DNA from 2 places in the Nonomuraea sp. 3-1Str genome. Region 2 is predicted to be linked to the other one. Evidence: predicted binding sites of a transcription regulator. Region 2 holds the regulator's gene; the other holds the start of a gene.
The links. Region 2 encodes LexA, which represses DNA repair genes until DNA is damaged. Its sites were predicted from a motif close to TCGAACANNTGTTCGA; they were not measured.
Positions count from the first base shown of each region.

Region 1: a site for LexA is predicted at 9,064-9,079, ahead of MTP10_RS32625 (SAV_6107 family HEPN domain-containing protein). Genes of this name have one in related genera too.

Region 1 is NZ_JALHBK010000027.1:66,413-77,851, forward strand. It holds gene MTP10_RS32575 (hypothetical protein) at 1-362, shown strand, start outside; gene MTP10_RS32580 (RidA family protein) at 411-815, opposite strand; gene MTP10_RS32585 (LysR family transcriptional regulator) at 889-1,782, shown strand; gene MTP10_RS32590 (hypothetical protein) at 1,883-3,742, shown strand; gene MTP10_RS32595 (hypothetical protein) at 3,696-4,553, opposite strand; gene MTP10_RS32600 (hypothetical protein) at 4,883-5,611, shown strand; gene MTP10_RS32605 (ROK family transcriptional regulator) at 5,589-6,755, opposite strand; gene MTP10_RS32610 (helix-turn-helix domain-containing protein) at 6,879-7,484, opposite strand; gene MTP10_RS32615 (cytochrome P450) at 7,579-8,775, shown strand; gene MTP10_RS32620 ((4Fe-4S)-binding protein) at 8,786-8,980, shown strand; gene MTP10_RS32625 (SAV_6107 family HEPN domain-containing protein) at 9,343-9,789, shown strand; gene MTP10_RS32630 (transcriptional regulator) at 10,483-10,977, opposite strand; gene MTP10_RS32635 (universal stress protein) at 11,281-11,439, opposite strand, start outside.
Region 2 is NZ_JALHBK010000014.1:71,311-82,749, reverse strand. It holds gene MTP10_RS22740 (PDZ domain-containing protein) at 1-1,594, shown strand, start outside; gene MTP10_RS22735 (aminotransferase class I/II-fold pyridoxal phosphate-dependent enzyme) at 1,676-2,782, opposite strand; gene MTP10_RS22730 (helix-turn-helix domain-containing protein) at 2,855-3,322, opposite strand; gene MTP10_RS22725 (MFS transporter) at 3,408-4,622, shown strand; gene lexA (transcriptional repressor LexA) at 5,534-6,241, opposite strand; gene MTP10_RS22715 (hypothetical protein) at 7,650-7,985, shown strand; gene nrdR (transcriptional regulator NrdR) at 8,669-9,124, shown strand; gene MTP10_RS22705 (vitamin B12-dependent ribonucleotide reductase) at 9,121-11,439, shown strand, end outside.

The DNA of each region.
Region 1 (11,439 bases), on a different contig from region 2:
AGGCCGAGCGGGTCGGCAACGTCTGGGAGGGCGCGGCCGAGCCCGCCTACTGCGCCGTCTGCTCCGGCGGGCGCAAGGTGCTGCTCATCGGCGGCAACATCTACGACTACGCCGTGGTCAAGGGGGTCCTGGCCGACACGGCCGGGGTCCGGCAGATGACGGTGCACGCGCTGGTGGACGGCTCCCAGTCGTTCCGGGTCAGCGTCAACGGGGCCGACTCGTTCGAGGTGCCGATGACCGGCGCCAAGGACACGGTCACCACCACGACGGTGCCGGTGACCCTGGTGGCCGGGGTGAACACCATCCGGTTCTTCCACCACACCGCCCGCGCCCCCGAGCTCGACAAGATCGTCATCAGGTAGGACGGTTACGGCCCGCGTCGCCGCGTCGGCGCAGCGCGGGCCGTGACCCTAGCCCGTCTCCCCGAGCCGTACGGGCAGCCGGGCGTCCACCTCGATCTCGATGCGCATGCGCGGGTCGGCCAGCCCGCAGACGAGCATGGTCGCGGCCGGCCGCACCTCGCCGAAGCACTCCCGCAGGACCGGCCAGCACGGCTCGAAGTCCTCCCGCTCCGGCAGCAGGTAACGCACCCGTACGACGTCGGCGAACGTGCAGCCCGCCTCGGCCAGCGCCGCCCCGATGTTGCGCAGGCACTGCCGGGCCTGCTCCACCACGTCCTCGGAGATGGTCATGGCCGCGTAGTCGAACCCGGTGGTGCCGGACACGTGCACCCGGTCGCCGTCCACCACCGCGCGGGCGTACCCGATGCGCTCCTCGAAGACGGACCCACTCATGATCGCGCGTCGCTCTGTCACGTCTGAGAACCGTAGGCCACCAGCGGTGATACGTCCAAGACGACTCCTGTCATGATGTGATATCCCTGCGCCTATGGACCGGCCCGAGCTCGCGCTGCACCAGCTCCACGCCTTCGCCGTGCTCGCCGAGGAGCTGCACTTCGGCCGGGCGGCCGAACGGCTCGGCATCGCGCAGCCGCCGCTCAGCCAGCAGATCAGGCGTCTGGAGCGCAGGGTCGGTCATGCGCTGTTCGACCGGGGGCCCGGCGGCGTCACGCTGACGCCCGCCGGGCACGAGCTGCTGCCGTCCGCCCGGCGCGCCCTCGGCGAGATCGCCGGCGGCCTCGACGCGGCCCGCCGCGCCGGCAGGGGGGAGACGGGCCGCCTCCGGATCGGCTTCGCGGCCACCCTCGCGCTCACCGTGCTGCCGCGCATCCTGCGGGCGTACCGCGACGGGCATCCGGGCGTGGAGGTGGAGATCCGCGAGATGACCACGGCGCCGCAGGTGGCGGCCCTGCGCGACGGCTCGCTCGACGTGGGGCTGCTGCGCGAGCCGCCCGAGGCCGACGGCCTGGTGGCCGAGCCGATCCTGTCGGAGGGGTTCGTGGCGGTGCTGCCGTCCGGGCATCCCCTGGCCGCGCGGCGGGCCGTGCCGGTGGCGGCGCTGGCGGGTGAGCCGTTCGTGCTGCCGCCGCGCGAGGCGGCGCCCACGGTCCACGACCGGATCGCCGGGCTGTGCCGTGCGGCGGGCTTCGAGCCGCGGGCCGGGCAGCGCGCGGTGGAGTGGCAGACGGTCTGCGCGCTCGTGGGCGCGGGCCTCGGGGTGTCGCTCGCCCCGGCGAGCGTCCGGGGGATCCGGCTCGCGGGCGTCACGTACCGGGGGATCAGCCCGCGCGGGGCGCGTACGACGGTCGCCGCCTGCCACCGCCGCGACGACCCGAACCCGCTGCTGGCCCGCTTCCTCCACACGGCGCGCACCCAGACATAACGCCCGGATAACCAGATGAGGTGACGGCCCGGTTAGCGGGCTTTTGCTGAACTGCCTGCTCTGAGCTCGGGAAACCCCGGGCTCCGAGCAGGGGGAGATCATGCTGTCCACGCCCGTCGCCCGTACCGAACGCGTCCCGCCGCCCGTCAGAAGGGCGGCGGCCAGGCGACGGAGCAGGTGGCCGGCGTGGGCGCTGGCGGGCGGCTGGGTGGTGCAGGTGCTGCTGCGGCTGTGGCTGTTCCGCTACCACACCGGCCCCGTCGCCAACCCCGACGAGACGGGCTACCTGGTCGCGGCCCGCTGGCTCGCCGGCGGCCCGGGGGCGGACTTCACGGGTTCGACGTTCTACCAGGGCGGCTACGCGCTGCTGCTCGTGCCCGCGTACTGGGTGACCTCCGATCCCGTCACGGTCTACCGGCTGGTGGTCGGGATCGGCTCGGCGGCGGCGGCCACGGCGTTCCCGCTGGCGGACCTGGTGCTGCGGCGGCTGGCGCTCGGGCGGCCCGAGGCGGTGGCGCTGGCGTTCGTGGCGGGGCTGTCTCCGGCGCTGCTGCTGTTCTCGGGGCTGGCGCTGGCGGACGCGGTGCTGCCGACGCTCGTGCTCGGCTGGCTGCTGGCCACGCACGACCTGGCGCGCACCGGCTCGCTCCGGAGCGGGGTGCTGGCGGGCGTGCCGGCGGGGTTCGCGACGGCGGTGCACCTGCGGGGCGCGGTGATCCTGGCCGTGTACGTCGTGACGGTGGCGGCGCTCCTGGTGATCCGCCGGCCCGACGGAGGGGGCAGGCGGCTCACGCCGCGGGCCGGGCTCGTCGCCTGGGGCGCCGGCGGGCTGGTCGCGGCGGCGGGGGCGGCGCTCAACGGCAGGCTGGCCTCGGCGGTGTACCCGGAGGGCGCCCGCGACCTGTCCCACCTGCTGGTGTCGCGTCTCACCACCCTCGACGGCCAGGCGTGGGCGCTCTCGGGGGCCGCCGGCCAGCTCTGGTACCTGATCGCCGGCACCTGGGGCCTCGCGGGCCTCGGCCTGGCCGCGGCGGCCTTCCACCTGTTACGGCGGGGCGGTCCGCCCGCCCGCCGCGTCCTGGCGGGCACGCTGCTGGCGGCCACCCTGGGAGTGGCGTACGCGTCCTCGGCGGCGCTGCCGGACGAGCACCGGGTGGGCAACTACGCCTACGGCCGGTACCTGGCGTGCGTCGCGGTGGTGTGGACGCTGGTGGGCCTGGCCGTCCTGGCGCGGGCGGTCCGCGCCGCCGCCCTCCGCCGCGCCATGCCGGGGCCGCGGGCCGTCCGGGCGGTGGCGGTGTACGCGGGCGCGGCCGCCGCGCTCATGGCCGTGAGCGGGGCGGTGGCGGCCTGGTACGCGGGTGACCGTCTCAGGCGGTACGCGTTCATCGCGTTCGACTTCCCGGAGGTCTCGTTCCTCAGCCGTACCTGGGACTCCCTCGACATGGCGCGGGCCTCGGCGGCGGCCCTCGGCCTGCTGGCCTGCCTGGTGCTGGCCGCCGGCCTGCCCGCACTGTCCGCCGGTGGCCGGGGCCGGGGCCGGGGGCGGTGGCTGTGGCGGGTGGCGCCACTCGTGGTCGTGCCGGCCGCCGTGAACGTCGCCTTCGCCGCCGGTCTCGCCCCCAGGGCCGCCCCGCCCGCCGGCCCCGACTGGCTGCCCGCGCCGCCGCCCCCCGGCAGGGTGGCCGTGGACGGCAGGGTGCGGTGGAACGTCCGGGTGCCCCTGACGTACCGGGTGTGGTGGACCCGGCTGGAGTCGTACGACGGAGCCCGCCAGGAGCCGCCGGCCGGCGCCTGCACGGCCGTGGTGCCTCCCGACGCGGGCGCCCCTCCGCAGGGCTGGACCGCCACGGGCCTGGGCGGGGCGCGCCAGGGCTGGACGAGCTGGTCCGGCCCCGGCTGCCCGCAGGGCGTCAGGCCGGGCGGGTCAGCGTCAGGAGCCCGCCCGTGGGCACCGTGAGCTCGTGCGCTCCGGCCGCCAGCTTCACCGTCCGCTCGCTCACCACGCGCCCCCGGCAGTCCCGCACCACGGCGCGCGCCGTGCCCCCGGCGTCCGTCACGCGGAGCAGCACGTCCGGCGAGTCGTCCGCGTTGGCCAGCAGCAGCGTGCCCGTCTCCGGCACCCGCACCGGCAGCGGCGCGTAGCGGGCGGTGACGACCACGCCGTCGCCCCGCGCCGTGACCTGCGGATACATGAGGTCCGGCCGGGCCGGCTCGAACGCGCCCTCCTGCAGCACGTCCGCGTGCCGCCTGACGAACCCGAGCCAGAAGCGCAGCACGTCGAGCTGCTCCGGCGTCTGCGCCGTGAGGTCCACGGAGATCTGCGGCACCGCGAACAGCGCGTTGACGAGCTGCGCCGCGACCCGCTCCGGCGACTCCGACGGGTGCCACATCATCATGTCCGCGTGGACGGCCAGCGGTCCCGCGATCAGCCGCAGGTCCACGGTGCGCTGCCGGTTGTGGGCGGGGCTGAGCGGGCAGTCGGAGGCGCGCACCATCGTCGCGTACGGCCACAGCCCCGGGCTCACGTACGGCTGGCGCAGCTCCACGAGGCAGTCGCGCGGCAGCATGGCCAGCAGCCTGCGCACCCCTTCGTTGACCGTCGCGCAGTCGGCGCCCGGCGCCGGCTCGGGCGGGTCCTCCACGGCGAACTGGTCGATGAAGTCGATCTTCAGTCCGTCGACGCCCCACTCCTCGACCGCCCGGGTCAGGTGCCCGGCCAGCAGCTCGCGCACGTACGGGTGGCGCGGGTCGACGACGGCCGCGTCCATGTGCTCCCTGTAGGCCAGCGTGTACGGCTGGACTCGCTCCCACTAGCGCGGTGTGCCGCCCCACGAACGGCAGCGCGTACCAGAGCAGGTACGCCTGCCCGGAGTCACGCACCCGGGCGACGTGCCCCGCGAAGTCGGGGAACGCGGCGGGCGACGGCTCCCACTCGCCGGCGTACCCGTACCCGTAGCCGCGGCCCCGGTCGTCGCTGTGCCAGCCGTCGTCCACGATGACCGCCTCGCAGCCCAGCGCGGCGGAGGCGGCGGCCTGCCGCTCCACGCCGTCGGCGTCCACGTGCTGCTGCATGGCGTACCAGGTGGAGTAGGCGGGCATGCGCGCCGCCCGGGGCACGGGGGCGGCGCGGCCGGCGCCCCACCAGGCGGCGACGTCCGCGAGCGTGCGGGCGAAGTGCCGCCCGCTGACGTCCAGCCGCAGTACCACCCCCGCGTCCGGCGAGGCGTCGTGCTCGACCCAGAACCCGAACTCCCCGGTCTCCTCCACGACCCCGGTGCGCGTGCGCACCGGCTTGACGACCTCGCCCGCCGCGTACGTGCACACCGACACGTCGCCGGCGCCGACGAGGCAGCCGACGGGCGCGTTCCGCTCCAGCGCGGCGGTGCGCGGCCGGCGCCAGAACGGCGGCAGCCCCCGGTGCTCGCCCCCGTCGGCCGCCCAGAACGCGGTCACGTCCACGCACGGCAACCGCCAGCCGACCCGTACGGGCGCCGGCCGGTCGGGCACGACCGTGATCTCGGCCACGCCCGGCGGTCCCGGGACGACGGTCCACGAGAGCGAGGCGGCGGCCATGGCGTCCAGCACGATCCCGGCGCCGCCGGCGGCGGTCAGGCCGGTCGGCACGCGCTCCTCGCGGATCGGCGCGAACGCCTCGTCGTGGGGCTGCCAGATGCCGGGGGCCAGGCTCACGGCCGCTCCCGCGTCGGTCGCTCCTGCGTCACGGCTCCTCCTGCGTCCCGGGTGGTCCTGTGTCACGGTGGGTCCTGTGTCACGGTCGGTCCTGCGTCACGGCTGGTCCTGTGTCACGGCTGGCCCTGGAGGGTGAACAGGGACTGGATGGCGACGGCGGCCGCGCCACGGGCCCACTGCTCGAACGGGCGGGGCCGCAGGACGAGCCGGCACTCGGCCGCGGCGCCGAACGCCTGCCCGGTGAAGCCCCGCCGGATCTGCTCCTCGAACAGGTCGTAGGCCGCCAGCCCCTGCACGTCGCCGGTCACGATGATCCGCTCGGGGCCGACGAGGTTGGCCATGGCGGCCACGGCCAGGCCGATGGCGTGCCCCGCGCGGGCGAACCCCTCGCGCGCCGCGGGGTCGCCGGCGTGGGCCAGCTCGATCGCGCCGTCGACGGTGAGCGCGGCGTCGCCGGTCGCGGACCTGACGGCCGCCAGGATGGGCGCGGTCCCGGCGATGGCCTCGACGCAGCCCCGCCCGCCGCAGTGGCACGCGGGCTCGTCACCGCCGACCGGCACGTGGCCGATCTCACCCACGACGCCGTGCGACCCGGCCACCACGCGGTCGTTGACCACCAGCCCGCACCCTATGCCGGCCCCCACCGTGACCAGCGCGAACGACGACGCCCCGAGGCCCTCGCCGAACCACTGCTCGGCCACGGTGAGCGACTTGACGTCGTTCTCGACGGTCACTGTCAGGCCGGTGGCCTCGGCGGCCAGCCGGGCCAGCGGCACCTGGCGCCAGGTGAGGAACGGCGAGTAGCGCACCACGCCGTGGGCCTTGTCGACGTCGCCGGACACGGCCAGGCCGAGCCTGTGGCACCGCTCCCGGTAGGCGGGGCGGACGTCGAGCAGCTCGGACACCAGCGCGGCGATCTCGGCCACCACCTCCTCGGCGGACGCCGTGCGCAGGGGCCGGCGGGCCGACTCCATGACCTGGGCGCGCAGGTCGGTGACCACGCCGATGAGCTCGTCGTCGGTGATCTTCACCCCGGCGAAGAACTGCCGGTCGGGCCTGATGGCCAGCGGGCTCGCCGGCCGTCCCGCGCCGGGGCCGGGCCGCTCGGTCGCCTGGAGCTCCTCCAGGTAGCCCGCCTCGATGAACGGGCGGGCGGCCTTGGTGACCGCGGCGGACGACAGGCCGGTCCGCCGGGCGATCTCCACACGGGACACCGGCCCCTGCGTGAGGACCATGGTGAACACGGTGGCCGACGCGGGGGTGGTGAGCGGTGCGAGCATGAGGCAAATTAACTTCGTTAGGAAAGGAATCGTCAAGCCGGCGGCATCCGCGTCCACGCCGCCCTGGCGGGGTCCTCGGACTCGCCGGCCGGACGGGTGTCACGGTGCGGCAGCGGGCGGGTGTCAGCCCAGCGAGCGCAGGCCGCGGAGGGTGATCTCGGTGGCGACCAGGGCCGCGTCCAGCGCCTGGTCCATGGACTCGCCCCGCTCGACGCTGGCCATGACCGCCAGCTTGGCCGCGCCCGCGAACGCGCCCACCGCCGCGGCGGCCTCCACCGGGCTCAGCCGCCCGCGGTAGGACTCGTGGAGCGCCCGCGCCAGCCGGAGCTGGCTGGTGTAGAGCAGGTGGAGGGCGCGCGCCTGGAGGGCCGGGACCGTCATCATGAGCCGGATCCGCAGCGGCATCTCCTCCACGGCGTAGTTCTCGTCCCCGGCGGCGTGGGCCAGCGCGTCCCGCGCGATCCGCGTCAGCAGGTCGGGCAGCGGCTCGTCCGGCGCCCGGTCCCGCACGAGCGCGGCCGTGCGCTCCATGCGGCTCTCCATGTCGTGGAAGATCACGTCCTCCTTGCTCGCGAAGTAGCTGAAGAACGTGCGCGTCGACACGTCGGCCTCCGCCGCGATCTCCGCGAGCGTGGTCTCCTCGTAGCCCTTCTCGGCGAACAGCCGGAGCGCGGCCTCGATCAGCGCCCGGCGCGTGCGCTGCTTCTTGCGCTCCCGGATTCCCGCCATGGCGGAACTGTACTGCACGCATTTTAGTTTTTCATCCGTTGAAAGTTTGCATTCGCTGATGTTTTGTGGAAGGTGACCCGGAAGGAGTCCACAGATGTCCGAGCTGACCATGTCCACCGACCGCGAACGCCCCTTCGACCCTCCCGACCGCCTCACCGAGCTGGGCGGGGAGGCACCTCTCCATCGGCTGACGTTCGCCGACGGCCACGAGGGCTGGCTGGCCACGGGCTACACCGCTGTGCGCGCCGTCCTGGCCGACCCCCGCTTCAGCAACCGGCCCGAGCACATCCACCCCACCATCCCGGCCCGCGCGGCCGTCGCCAAGGAGCTGCGGGAGAAGGCGTTCGTGCCGCCCGGGTTCTTCCTGCGCATGGACGCGCCCGAGCACACCCGCTACCGCAAGCTGCTCACCGGCCAGTTCACCGTCCGCCGGATGAAGCAGCTCGAACCCCGCATCGAGGAGATCACCCACGCCCGCCTCGACGCCATGGAGGCCGCGGGAAAGCCCGCCGACCTGGTCGAGCAGTTCGCCCTGCCCATCCCGTCGCTGGTGATCTGCGAGCTGCTCGGCGTGCCGTACGGGGACAGGGAGCGCTTCCAGCGCGACTCGAAGGCGCTGCTCGCCCTGGAGAGCGGGGCGGCGGAGGTCATGGATGCCATGACCAGCATGACTTCCTACCTCGGCGAGCTCATCCGGCGCAGGCGCGCCGAGCCGCGCGACGACCTGATCAGCGGCCTCGCCCAGGGCGGGGAGCTGGCCGACGACGAGCTGACCGGCGTCGCGTTCCTGCTGCTCGTGGCGGGGCACGAGACGACCGCCAACATGCTCGGGCTAGGCACGTACGCGCTGCTGCGCAACCCGGACCAGCTCGCCGCCATGCGCGACGACCCCTCCGTGGTGGACAACGGCGTCGAGGAACTGCTGCGCTACCTCACGATCATCCACATCGGCCCGATCCGCACCGCGCTGGAGGACGTCGAGGTCGAGGGCGTCGCCATCGCGAAGGGCCAGTCGGTCGCCCTGTCCCTGCCGGTCGCCAACCGCGACTCCGCCCGCTTCCCCGGCGGGGATACGCTCGACGTGACTCGGCCCGCCGGCGGCCACCTGACCTTCGGGCACGGCATCCACCAGTGCCTCGGGCAGCAGCTCGCCCGGATCGAGATGCGCATCGGCTACCGGGCGCTGCTGCGCCGCTTCCCCGGGCTGCGCCTGGCCGTGCCGCCGGAGGAGGTGCCGATGCGGACGGACATGAGCATCTACGGGGTGCACCGCCTCCCCGTCACGTGGTAGGGAGATCATCATGGAGATCAAGGCAGACACGACCGTGTGCATCGGGGCGGGCATGTGCGCGCTCACGGTGCCCCAGGTCTTCGACCAGAGCGACGAGGACGGCACGGTGGTCCTCCTGGAGACGGCGCCCCCCGAGGAGCTGGAGGAGGCGGTCAGGCGCGCGGTGACCCTGTGCCCGTCGGGAGCGCTGTCGGTCACCCCCTGACGCCGCGCGAGGGGTGCGTCGAGAGTCCCTTTCCGACATGCCGATCGAACCTGTGTTCTGAAACGGGTTGACACCGAGCGTGATCGAAATTATGTTCGACGTAGTGGCGTGAGGCTCGCGGCTCACGTCGAAGGACCTGGTCGCGGGCCACGCTTCCCCCAAGCGGGACCCGCGGTCAGGCTCCACGGGCGAAGGGCGTGTCCTCGTCGTCGGCGGAGACGAGTCGGGGCGCGTCCTGGCCGGACGGGGAGAGGGGAAGCTTCTCGTCCGGCCCGCCCGGCGGAATTGTCGGTGGCGCCTGCGATTCTGGCTTCACCGGTGGTGACGCCGGCAGCCGCCCACGACCCCAAGGAGGCGTGCACATGGCACCACAGTCAAGAGACCCGCAGGGTCCCAGGCTGTCGCCCGCCGTTCGGGCGCACCTGACGGATTCCCGTTCCTGCCTGGCGGAGGCGACGGTCGCGCGCACCCCGGCATCCCGATATGTGGCAGCACACCTGGCGGCGCTCCGAGCGGCCGCCGCGATCCTGGCCGCCCGGCCCCGGCCGATGGAGGGCCGCAGGCGCCGCCTGCGCAGCGCGTGGGAGCTGCTGCCCGAGGCGGAGCCCGAGCTCGCCGAGTGGGCCGCCTACTTCGAGGTGAGCGCCGCCAAGCGCGCCGCCGCCGAGGCGGGCATGGTCCGCGGCGTCTCCGCGGCCGACGCCGACGAGCTGCTGTCCGAGGCCGACACCTTTGTGACGCGAGTGGAGGAGAGCCTGGGGGTCCCTACCCAACCCCAGTTGCCCGTCGACGTTCCTTTGGCCGGGTGACCCGCCGCCGCACCCCACCGCCCCAGGGCCCGACCCTCTTCTAGCGCCCCTCTCGCCGGGCGCGCGCAGCATCCCGGTCAGATGGCGAGCCACGCCCCCTCGCGGCACGCGTCGCCTCGCCCGGTCACCTCCGGGGGCCCCTCACGCGCGGCGGGCGATTCTGGCTCATGCCCGCGTCGGCGCCCAGCTTGCCGGAGCGCTGCGAACGAGAAGCGTCACAGCGGGTCCCCCTCGCCCGAGCCGGCACACGGCCCCCGCACCGCCGCCCTCGAAGCGCGGCGGCCCACCCGCACGCGGCCTCCCGGTGCCCGGCCCACGAGCGCCGGCGGCCCCACGCTCCCGCCCCGAAGCGCCACCCGGCCCGCACGCGGCTTCCCCGCGTACGCCCGAAGCCCAGGCAGCCCGCACGCGGCTTCCACGCGTACGCGGCCTCCCCCGTGCACGCCGAGCGCGCGGCCCCACCCGAGTGCACGCCAGGAACAGCCCGCGGCCCCGAAGCGCAGGCGGCCCAAGAAGCGCAGGCGGCCCCGAAGCGCACGCAGCCGTACGTCAGAACTGGGGCCGGACACGCCTGAGGGGCGCGCAGTGCGGTGCGCGCCCCTCAGGTGAGGACATCGCCCCCGGAACGGGAGCCGACCGAGCGGGAGCCGGTGGGGCCAGGTGCCGGTGGGGCCGGGCCCGGGTCCGGCGGGGTCAGAACGACTCGACCGCCCGGCGGGCCTCCGCGTCGAGGACACCCCAGCTGATGAGCTCCTCCGTCAGCTCGCTGGGCGACTTGTCATAGATCACGGCCAGGGAGCGCAGATCCTCCTGGCGGATCGACAGCACCTTGCCGTTGTAGTCGCCACGCTGGCTCTGGATGGTGGCGGCGTAGCGGGCGAGCGCTCCGGCCTTCTCCTTGGGCAGCGTGGCCAGCCGCTCCAGGTCGATCACAAGCTTCGGGGTCGGCCCGAGCGGGCTGGGCGCGGCACCGCCCGGCAGGAGCTCGGAGACGGGCACCCCGTAGAAGTCGGCAAGCTCGGCAAGCTTCTGCACCGTGACCGCGCGGTCGCCACGCTCGTACGAGCCCACGACCACGGCCTTCCACCTGCCACGCGACTTCTCCTCGACCCCGTGCAGGGACAGACCCTGCTGGGTGCGGATGGCGCGCAGTCGTGCACCCAGCGACTTCGCGTACTCAGACGGCATCGTGTGGCCCCCCGGCTCTCGTATGTATCGCTATCAGTAGATTGTGCTCCCTCGCGGTGAACGCCGAAGCCACCGGGGGTCTGGTGCTGAATACGGCACCATCGGTAGCCATGGCCTTGGGTTTACCCCCAAAACGCCGCGAGGTGTGGTTACGCACAGTGACGGTAAAGGGGAGGACGCCTAAGGTCAAGCTGATTGGAAAAAAGATGCCGAATCCGATCCGGGAGGCTACGCCACATTAGTCCCAGTTGTCCCGGCAATAACGGTACTTCGTCACGATTTGTCGAGTACGAGATTTCCGTTTCACGGCTGCCGAGTGAGGATCATCACAGGGCACGTGGCCGCCCGGACGATCTTGACGGAGGTGTCACCGAGGAAGACGCGGCGCAGCGGCCCACCCGTGCTCGACGCGCACAGGAGCAGCTCCCCGCTCACCCAGGACGCGGTGGCGAGCGCCTGGCC
Region 2 (11,439 bases):
CGAGGACGACAAGCCCGCGCCGGACGACAAGAAGGACGACGCGCCCCCGCGAACCGAGGTGGACCCCGAGGGGCTCGCCTCCCGCGTCGTGCCCGTGCCGGTGCCCGCCGGCCGCTACGGCAACCTGCGCGCCGGCAAGGACGCCCTGCTCTGGCTGCGCCACCCGCTGTCGGGCCAGCTCGGCGACGGCACCGAGCCGGCCGGCGAGATCGTGCTCGAACGCTACGACCTCAAGAAGCGCTCCCGGTCCGAGCTCGGCACCGAGGTACGGGCCTTCGAGGTGAGCGGCGACGGCACCCGGCTCGTCACCAACGGCAAGAACGGCCTGCAGACCCGCTCCGCCGGTGAGGGCGACGAGGTCGTCACCGTCGACCTCGACCGGGTCACGGTCCAGCTCGACCCGGTCGCCGAGTGGCGGCAGAGCTACCTGGAAGCGGGCCGGCTCATGCGCGACCACTTCTGGCGCGCCGACATGAACGGCGTCGACTGGCCGGCCGTCCTCGACCGCTACCTGCCGCTCGTGGACCGCATCGGCTCCTACTCCGAGCTGATCGACCTGCTGTGGGAGGTGCAGGCCGAGCTGGGCACGTCCCACGCCTACGCCCGCGCCAACGCCGCGCCCGCCGACCCGCGCCGCCGGCAGGGCCTGCTCGGCGCCGACCTGGCCCGCGACGAGGACGGCACCTGGCGGGTCACGCGCATCCTGCCCGGCGAGTCGTCCGACCACGACGCCCGCTCGCCGCTGCTCGCGCCCGGCGTGGCCGTACGGCCCGGCGACGCGATCGTCGCCGTCGGCGGGCGCCCGGTCGACGCCGTGCGGGGCCCGCTCGCGCTGCTGTCCGGCACGGCCGGCCGTCCCGTCGAGCTGACCGTACGACCCGCGTCGGGCGGCGATACGCGCCGTGTCGTCGTCACACCGCTGGAGGACGAGACCCCGCTGCGCTACCACGAGTGGGTCGAGGGGCGCAGGGCGTTCGTCCACGAGGCGTCGGGCGGCCGGCTCGGATACCTGCACGTGCCGAACATGGTGGCGTCGGGCTGGGCGCAGTTCCACCGCGACCTGCGCACCGAGATGGCCCGCGAGGGCCTGGTCGTGGACGTCCGGGAGAACGGCGGCGGCCACACCTCGGAGCTGGTGCTGGAGAAGCTGTCCCGCCGGGTCACCGGGTGGTCGCACGCGCGCGGCTACGAGCCGATGCGCTACCCGGAGGACTCGCCGCGCGGCCCGATCGTGACGGTCACGGACGAGTTCGCCGGATCGGACGGCGACATCGTCAGCGCCGGCGTCAAGAACCGCGGCCTCGGCCCGCTCGTCGGCACCCGCACCTGGGGCGGGGTCATCGGCATCGACTCGCGCTACTCGCTGGTGGACGGGACGGTCGTCACGCAGCCCCGGTACTCGTTCTGGCTGGAGGGCCCGGGATGGGGCGTGGAGAACCACGGCGTGGACCCGGACGTGGAGGTGGTGACCACCCCGCAGGACCGGGTGGCGGGACGCGACCCGCAGCTGGAGAAGGCGGTGGAGCTGGCACTGGCCGCCCTGGAGGAACGCCCGGCCGCCACCCCGCCGTCCCTTCCCCCACTGGCGCCATGACGGGGTGACCCGCTGTGTGTCTCACCCGGCGCCGCGATTCGCCGTCCCTTCACCCGCGGCCCCGGGCGAGCCACGGGAGGGCTATCGCTGGAGGCGGTCCAGGACCTCGCTGAGGATCGGCTCCGTGGTGGCGAAGTTCAGCCGTACGTGGCCTTCGCCGCCCGGGCCGAACCCCGCGCCGTCGCTCAGCAGGACCTTGGCCTCCCGTTCCAGCACCTCGGCCATGCCGGGACGGCCGTAGTCGAGCCAGGCCAGGTACGTCGCCTGGGGCAGGCGGTAGCCCACCCCCTCGGGCAGGCGGGCGGCGATCGTCTTGCGGTTGCGGTCCAGCAGGGCGACGGTCTCCTCCAGCCAGGCGTCGCCGTGCCGCCACGCGGCGATGGTGGCCTCCACACCGAACACGTGCGACGAGCCGTACAGGAACGGCGGCTGCGCGGCGAGCGCCGCACGCACGGCGGGGGAGCCGATGTGGGCGACCGAGCAGCGGATGCCGCCCAGGTTGAACGCCTTGGTGGCGGACGTCAGCGTGACCGTCCGCTCGGGCAGGAGTGTCGCGAATGGGATGTGCTGGTTCGGGGTGTACGTCAGGTCTGCGTGGATCTCGTCGGCGATGACCAGGAGGTCGTGCCGTTCAACGTGCTCGGCCAGCTCCTCCAGCTCCCGCCGGGTGAAGACGCGGCCGGTCGGGTTCTGCGGGTTGACCAGCAGCAGCACCCGGCACCCGGACAGGTCGGGCACCTCGAACCGCCATGAGTCACCCTCGTCGGGCACGAGCTGGAGCGGCGTGAGCGGCCGGTCCATGGTCTCCAGCGTGCCCAGGAACGGGTGGTAGGCCGGGGTGTGGAGCGCCACCCCGTCGCCCGGCCGGGTCCACACGTGGAGGATCACCTGGAGCGCCTGGTTGATGTCGGAGAAGGTCCGCACGAACCCCGGGTCGGGGCTCCAGGAGTACCGGGCGGCCATGCGCTCGGCGAACGCCTCCGCCAGGGGTCCGCAGCCGGGATCGTCAAGCCAGATCGGGTAGCCGAGATCGCCCTCGGCGCGCCGCCTCAGGGCTTCGGCCACCGCGGGGGCCGTGGGCAGGTCCATGTCGGCCACCCAGGCGGGAATGACGCCGGGACCAGCTTTGGCCCACTTCAACCCGTCGTGCAGGGCCTTGAGGTCATTGGGGCTCGTTGCATCGGTCACCGAATCATTCTAGATTTCCGGCGCTTTGTCGCCATATGCGAGGGCTGGCTGCGGATCGGGGAGAGCGGTGCCTCAACGGAAGCGCGGCAGGGCGGTCTTCCGCACGTGCGACGCCTCGACGGAGAGCGGCGCGCCGTCCTGGCCGAGCGGGTGGAGCCGGGGAAGCTGCCGCCCTTGGTCGTCGACGAGAACGGAGTGCGGCTCGTCCGGGGCGAAGGCGTGGCGCTCGCCCCATTGGCGGAGAGCGACGACGGCCGTGAAGAGATCCTGCCCGGCTTCGGTGAGCCGATAGGTGTGTCGTCTGCCGTCGGTGGCGGCGCCCTTGTCCAGGATGCCGTGCTCGACGAGCTTGCGGAGCCGGTCGGTGAGGATGTTGCGGGCGATCCCCAGCCGCTGATGGAACTCGGTGAAGGTCGTCGCCCCGTCCATCGCGTCGCGGATGATCAGCAGGCTCCACCGGTCGCCGATCAGGTCGACGGTCCGCGCGACCGGGCAGGCCGGGTCGGTCCAGGCGCTTCCTGCAGCGAGTGTGACGTCCACGGGGCCCTCCGCGATGAGTTGCAATATGAAACCAGTATGCCCTAGCGTCGGATGAGTTGCATTTCGCAACTTATCGGAGGGTGATATGGCGCCAGGACTGACCGGGAGGCAGCGGGCCGTGCTCGCGCTGGTGTGCGCGGTGGCGGTGTCGACCGTCTACGGCATCCAGCCGGTTCTCGAGGCCGCGGGCGAGGACCTCGGGCTGAGGGAAGGGGCACTGGGGTGGCTGGTCGCCGCCGGCCAGATCGGCTATCTGGCGGGGCTGGTGCTGCTGGTCCCGTTCGGTGACCTGTTCGACCGCCGCAGACTCATCACGGTGCACCTGCTGCTCACAGCGGCAGGCGCGGGGGTGGCCGCCGCCGCGCCCAGCGGCGGCATCGCGATCGCGGGCCTGGCCCTGGCCGGCCTGTTCGCCGTGGTCGTCCAGATCACGGTGGCCTACGTCGCCGCCGTCTCGCCGACCGGCGAGCGCGGCCGCAACATCGGAGCGGTCACCTCGGGCGTGGTCATCGGGATTCTCGGAGTGCGGGTGGTCGCGGGCACCCTGGGCGAGCTGGCCGACTGGCGCATGGTCTACCTCGTCATCGCCGGGCTTTGCGCGATGCTCGCGCTCGCCGCCCGATTCACCCTCAAGGCCGACATCCGCCGCCCCCGAGCCCGGTACGGGCAGTTGCTGTCATCGGTGGGTCGTCTGGTGGTCGGCGACCGGCTCTTCCTCAGCCGGGGACTGGTCGCGTTCTTCCTGTTCGCCTCCTTCGGCACGCTGTGGAGCGGACTGGCGCTCCCGCTCGGCGACGCGCCGTGGCACTTCGGCACCGCCGAGATCGGATTGTTCGGACTCGCCGGTCTCACCGGGGCGCTGGGCGCGGCCCGGGCCGGCCGATGGGCCGACCGTGGTCTGGCGTCCTCGGTCACCTGCTGGTCGCTTGCCCTGCTCACAGCCGCGTGGCTGCTGATCGGTCAAGCGGGGTCGTCGCTGTGGCTGTTGATCGTCGGCGTCATCCTTCTGGACTTCGCCGTGCAAGCCGTTCACGTCAGCAGCCAGCACCTGCTCACCGCCGCCCGACCCGACCAGAGCAGCAGCGTCATCGGCGCCTACATGGCCTTCTACTCCCTCGGCTCCGCGCTCGGCGCGATCACCACCACGTGGGCCTACAGCGCCGCGGGATGGCCGGCCGCCAGCCTGCTCGGCGGAGCTTACGCCGCCCTCGGACTCCTCGTCGCCCTCTCGACCCGACGTTTCACCGCCCTGCCGGGGGCGCGGCAACCGGGTGCGTCCGTATCGGCTGCGTCCCGCTGACACTCGGCGGCGCGAGCGCACGGCGCCGAGCGAGCACCGTTGACGGCCTCGCAGCCCCGCCACTTCATCAGGGCTTCCAGCGTCCCCCGGCCACCGCTGCGTTCAGCCGGTGGGTGCGGAGGCCGTCACCAGGTCCGCCGCGAGGCCGGCGACCGGCCCGCAGGGCACCTGGTTCGCCGCCGAGGCCGGCGACCGGATGCTGTCGGGCACCTGGTTCCGCCGCGAGCCGGCGACCGGATGCTGCCAGGCATCTGGTTCGCCCCGAGGCCGGCGACCGGCCGTCGCAGGGTGCGTGTTCCGCCGCGAGGGCGAGCGAGCGTGGGGGTGTTCCGCCGGGCGGTGCGGGTGCTCCGGTGGCTGTCGGACGGGCTCGGATGGGGCGGTTGACCTGATGCGACCAGGTTCTCGACGCACGCCCAACTGGTCATGGCCTGGACCTGGCCAGGAGCGTCAACCTGCGGCGGTCGCAAGCACGCCCGGCGCGGCGGCAACGTCCAGGTCGTCTCCGCCTTGGACGGGTTCTCGATGGGGGTGGGCGATGTCCGGCCTGACCGCCGGCACGAATCGACCGCGGCGACCGAGGCAGGGCTTGACTCGACCGCCGTGGCCGGGGCAGGGCTCGAACTCGAACATCGCGACTGGGGCAAGGCACGAGTGGACTGCCGCGACCGAGGTACGGCTCGGCTCGACCGCCGTGGCCGGGGCAGGGTTCGAACTCGAACATCGTGGCCGGGGCAGGGCACGGCTCGAACACCGCGACTGGGGCAGCGCGCGAGTGGACCGCCGCGACCGGAGCAGGGCGCGATGCCGGGCTCGACGAGCTCAACGCCGAGGGCGCGGAACGAAGGCTGCCGGTGCTGGTCGCGGCTCCCCGGGGTGCTTCCGGGGAGCCGTCGGCGATGGTGGGTGGGTCAGAGGCGGCGGAGGACCGCCACGACCTTGCCCAGGACGCTGGCCTCGTCGCCGGGGATCGGGTCGTAGTTGGGGTTGTGGGGGACCAGCCAGACGTGGCCGTCCTTGCGCTTGAAGGTCTTGACCGTGGCCTCGCCGTCGATCATGGCGGCCACGATGTCGCCGCTCTCGGCGACGGGCTGCTGACGCACGACCACCCAGTCGCCGTCGGCGATGGCGGCCTCGATCATGGAGTCACCGGCGACCTGGAGGAGGAACAGGGTGCCCTCGCCGACGAGTTGCTTGGGCAGCGCGAAGACGTCTTCGACGCTCTCCTCGGCGAGGATCGGCCCACCGGCGGCGATCCGGCCGACCAGCGGCACATAGGCGGCCGTGGGCCTGCTCACCGTGGGCTCCTCGGAGGAGGCGTCGGGGTCGACCCACAGTGCCGGCTCGCCCGGCAGGCGGACTTCGAGGGCGCGCGGCCGGTGCGGGTCACGCCGCAGGTAGCCCTTGCGCTGCAACGCCGTCAACTGGTGCGACACGCTCGACGTGCTCGTCAGCTGGACGGCCTCGCCGATCTCACGCATGGACGGCGGATATCCGCGCTGTTGCACCGAATCGCGAATCACTTCGAGAATCTTGCGCTGCCGGGGCGTCAGGCCCAGGGAGTCGCGCCGGCGCACCGCGAGGTCTGTGACCCCGTTTGCGTCATCTCGCTCGCTCATGCTCTCCTCCTCGTCGCCGGGTGGCCTGCCGCTCCGGCCTGCCCTCCCGGTCCGTGGTCTCCATGTCGCACACAGCGACCGTATCGCTGTTGAAGATCATCTTCAAACAATTGTTCGAGTCGTCCTCGAAATTATCAGTGACGTGGTGTACAACATCGTACGGGAGTTCGATAGACACCGTGTTCGATTTGCTGATCTTAATGAGGTCTTTTTCTCGGACTCGGACGGCGTGGGAGGTCAATCGTGCGCGTCACCGCGGTCACGGACATGACCAGCGACGACGCCGGGCGGCAGCGGGTCGCCGAGGGCCGTACAAAGGCGATCAAGAACGACGGTGTCGGGGGCGGGCGGACCGTGGGGGAGGACAAAGCGTTCAGTATTCGCGAACGCCTCGGTTTACGCGACAATTCACCATCCAGGCGGGGCCGAGGTGGTGGTGGTCGGGTGGCGAGAGTGGCCGGACGCAGAACGACGGCAGGACGGCGGCAGGACGGCCGGAGCCGACACGCCACGCTCGTTGGTCATCGCGCGGAGCTCGGCGTCACCCACGGGCAGGGGCCGAGCCGTACTCCAGGGGGAGGCGGTCGCGGTGCGTGGAGATGAGACCGAACCGTGCTTCAGGGGGAGGGGGTCGCGGTGCGTGGAGATGGGACCGAGCCGTGCTTCAGGGGAGGCGGTCGCGGTGCGTGGAGATGGGGGCGCCGGCCCGTCGTGACGGCGGGTCGCGTGCTGTGAGGCGGAACGGCTGAGCGCTTCGGGCGTTCTGGGCGTACTGGATGGTAGGGCCGGGCGCGGCGACCGAGCCCGGCGCGCGGCCGGGTGGACCGCAGGGGTCACTTCGAGGGGTGGGGTTCAGATGCGGGAGGACGTCTCGCGTAGTGGTGGTGTGTCGCCGGGCGCCGACGCGACGGCGGCCCGCGGGGCCGGTCGCGCCTTCGCCGCGGGAGGAAGACCCCAGCTGTGGCTCGTGCCACCCCCCAGAGCAGAGGCCGAGGGCCTCGGCCTCCCGGCTGGGCGACCCGGAAGGAGGGGCGGCGGGCCGGGCGGGGGAGGCGCGACCGTCCCGGAAGGCCGGCGGGCACGGGGAGGCGGCTCGTTTCCGGCGAACCGGTCGGCAGGGGCGGGCGGCCGGGGTGGCGGGTCTGTGCCGGTGGCGCGGATCGGTTCTGTCGTTCAGGGTGGCCGCAGCGAGGCGGCCGCAGCGGGCCAGGGGCGAGGATCCGGTCAGAAACGAGGGGTCGGCCAGGCGCGAAGGGGCGATCAAGGGCGAGGGTTCGGGGAGAGCCGAGAGGTGGGGCTCGGCTCCGGGGCTGGTGAGAGGCGACGGGGAGCGCTCGGGCGACGGGCCGTGCGGAAGGGGTCTGCTCGGATGGGGTCTGTCCGGAGGGGCGCCGTCCGGAAGGGGTCCATGCGGACGGGTCCCGTGCCCGGGAAGCGCGGGCGGCGCACGGCGCCGGTGCGGCTCACCCGTCGCGGACGGGCCGCGATCATGGTCGCGGTGGCGGCGCTGTTGTCGCTGTGCGGCTTCTGGCTCGGCACCAGAACGGCCGCCCACGCCGCCACGCCAGCCCACGCCGCCACGGCCGCTCGCGCCGCCACGCCCGCCCACGCCGCCACGACGGCGAATGCCGCCACGACGGCGAATGCCGCCACGACGGCGAATGCCGCTGCGTCCGTCGCTTCCACGGCCGTCCACGCTTCGATGGCGGCGTGCTCCTTCCCGCGCAGAGGTGCGTACGGTTGATCGCGCGAAGCTGACTCGCGCGGGCGACCCCTGACCCGGCCACCGTGGAGTCCTTCGCTGCTCTCGCTCGTCGAGGGCCCGTCCTCGCGTGCCCGCGCCGACCTTCCGCCGAGGACGATGGGCGGTAACTGCACGGCGGTGGTTTCGGCCGCCTCCTTGATGGGCGCCTCACGCGGCAGAATCAGCTCGGTCAGGCAACGCCGCGGGGCGGCCGCACCTCGCCGTCGCCGCAGGCAGCGCCCGCTACGAGGCGGTGGCGGTTCGGCGAGTCGGTCCGGCTCCACGAGGGACGGAGCGGGGGGAAGGGCGCGGTCTCGGTGGCCTGAGATGCGGCATAGGTTTTGAACCTGTGTGGATGGTGTTCTTTCCGCTTACAGGGCAGTTCAGCGGGGCCTACGTAGCCAGAAGGGGCCGACACGCCGGGCGGGCGGGAACATGCCGTGCTGATCAGCGGCTTCCCTGGGACAGGTGTGGCTCAACTTGCGTTCATGGTCGCGCGCTTCTACGGTTGGACCACAACATCTAGTACTTACACCGATGTAGTTCACCACACCTTGTGTTTTCGTGACCGCACCATGGCATGCCATGGTGCGGGCGTGAGCGTTCCCTGGTCAACCTGGGCAGGGGCGTTCGCGCGGCGGCGAGGGCCGGGTGGGGTGGCCGCGGGGCAGGAGGCGAAACGCGTGCATTGTCCGTTCTGTCGCCATCCTGACACGAGGGTCATCGACAGCCGCTCGACGGACGACGGCGGCGCGATCCGGCGTCGCCGCACCTGTCCCGAGTGCGGCCGCCGATTCACCACCCAGGAGACCGTACTCCTCATGGTGAGCAAGCGCAGCGGCGTGACGGAGCCGTTCTCGCGGGACAAGGTGGTCGCGGGCGTGCGGCGGGCCTGCCAGGGCAGGCCGGTCAGCGAGGACTCCCTGGCCCAGCTCGGGCAACGGGTCGAGGAGGCCATCCGGGCGAGGGGAGCGGCGGAGATCCCCTCGAACGAGGTGGGCCTGGCGATCCTGGGCCCGCTGCGGGAGCTGGACGAGGTGGCCTACCTGCGGTTCGCATCGGTATATCGCGGTTTCGAGACCTTGGCGGACTTCGAGGCCGAGATCGAACAGTTGAAGGCGGAGAAGGGGGAGTCATGACGGAGACGGCAAGCGGTTCAGTCGCGCGCGGAGGCAAGCGTCCCCGCAAGGGCCTGAAGATGAAGCGGATCTTCACCAAGCCGGGCGTGCATCCGTATGACGAGATCGCGTGGGAGCGCCGCGACGTCGTCATGACCAACTGGCGGGACGGCTCGATCAACTTCGAGCAGCGGGGCGTCGAGTTCCCCGAGTTCTGGTCGGTCAACGCGGCCAACATCGTGACCACCAAGTACTTCCGCGGCGCCGTCGGCACGCCGCAGCGCGAGTGGAGCCTGAAGCAGCTCGTGGACCGCGTGGTGGGCGTCTACACCCGCACCGCGATCGAGCACGGCTACTTCGCCGACGACGAGGACGCCGAGATCTTCGACCACGAGCTGAAGTACGCGCTGGTCCACCAGATCTTCGCCTTCAACTCGCCGGTCTGGTTCAACGTGGGCACCCAGTCGCCGCAGCAGGTCAGCGCCTGTTTCATCCTCTCGGTGGACGACCAGATGGAGTCGATCCTCGAGTGGTACAAGGAAGAGGGTGTGATCTTCAAGGGCGGCTCCGGCTCGGGCGTCAACCTGTCGCGCATCCGCTCCTCCAAGGAGCTGCTGTCGAGCGGCGGAACGGCCAGCGGCCCGGTGTCGTTCATGCGCGGCGCCGACGCCAGCGCGGGCACCATCAAGTCCGGCGGCGCCACCCGCCGGGCCGCCAAGATGGTCGTCCTCGACGTGGACCACCCCGACATCGAGGAGTTCATCGAGACCAAGGCGCGCGAGGAGGACAAGGTCCGCGCGCTCCGCGACGCCGGGTTCGACATGGACCTCGGCGGCAAGGACATCGTCTCGGTCCAGTACCAGAACGCCAACAACTCCGTCCGCGTCTCCGACGAGTTCATGCGGGCGGTGGAGAAGGGCGGCGAGTTCGGCCTGCGCGCCCGCCTCACCGGCGAGGTCATCGAGACGGTCGACGCGCGCGAGCTGTTCCGCAAGATGGCCAAGGCCGCCTGGGAGTGCGCCGACCCCGGAGTCCAGTACGACGACACGATCAACGACTGGCACACCACCCCCGAGACCGGCCGCATCACCGCCAGCAACCCGTGCAGCGAGTACGTCCACCTGGACAACTCCTCCTGCAACCTGGCCAGCATCAACCTGCTGAAGTTCCTGAAGGACGACAACACCTTCGACGTCCCGAGCTTCGTCAAGCTGACCGAGCTGATCATCACCGCGATGGACGTGTCGATCACGTTCGCCGACTTCCCGACCGAGAAGATCGGCGAGACGACCCGCGCCTACCGCCAGCTCGGCATCGGCTACGCCAACCTGGGCGCGCTGCTCATGGCCACCGGCCACGCCTACGACTCCGACGGCGGCCGTGCCGTCGCCGGCGCCATCACCTCGCTGATGACCGGCACGTCGTACCGGCGCAGCGCCGAGCTGGCCGGCGCGGTCGGCGCGTACGACGGCTACGCCCGCAACGCGGAGCCGCACAAGCGCGTCATGCGCAAGCACGCCGCCGCCAACGACAACCTGCGCACCGTCGGCTCCATGGACTCCAAGATCCACGCCGAGGCGTCGCGCCAGTGGTCGGAGTGCCTCAAGCTGGGCGAGAAGAACGGCTACCGCAACGCCCAGGCGTCGCTGCTGGCCCCGACCGGCACCATCGGCCTGATGATGGACTGCGACACCACCGGCATCGAGCCGGACCTGGCGCTGGTCAAGTTCAAGAAGCTGGTCGGCGGCGGCTCCATGCAGATCGTCAACCAGACGATCCCGCGCGCCCTCAGGCAGCTCGGCTACCAGCAGGAGCAGGTCGAGGCCATCGTCGAGTACATCGCCGAGCACGGCCACGTCGTCGACGCGCCGGGGCTGCGCCATGAGCACTACGAGGTGTTCGACTGCGCGATGGGCGAGCGGGCGATCGCGCCGATGGGCCACGTGCGCATGATGGCCGCCGCCCAGCCGTTCCTGTCGGGCGCCATCTCCAAGACCGTCAACCTGCCCGAGTCGGCCACGATCGACGACATCGAGCAGGTCTACCTGGAGGGCTGGAAGCTCGGCCTGAAGGCGCTGGCCGTCTACCGCGACAACTGCAAGGTCGGTCAGCCGCTGTCGGCCGGCGGCAAGAAGGACGAGGCCAAGAAGGCCGAGACCAAGGAGGAGGCCAAGGCCGAGCCCGAGGTCAAGGTCATCGAGGTCAACCGCCCGACCCGGCGGCGGATGCCGAACCAGCGCCCGAGCACGACGACCCGCTTCACGGTCGGCGGCGCCAAGGGCTACATGACCGCCTCCAGCTACCCGGACGACGGGCTGGGCGAGGTCTTCCTCAAG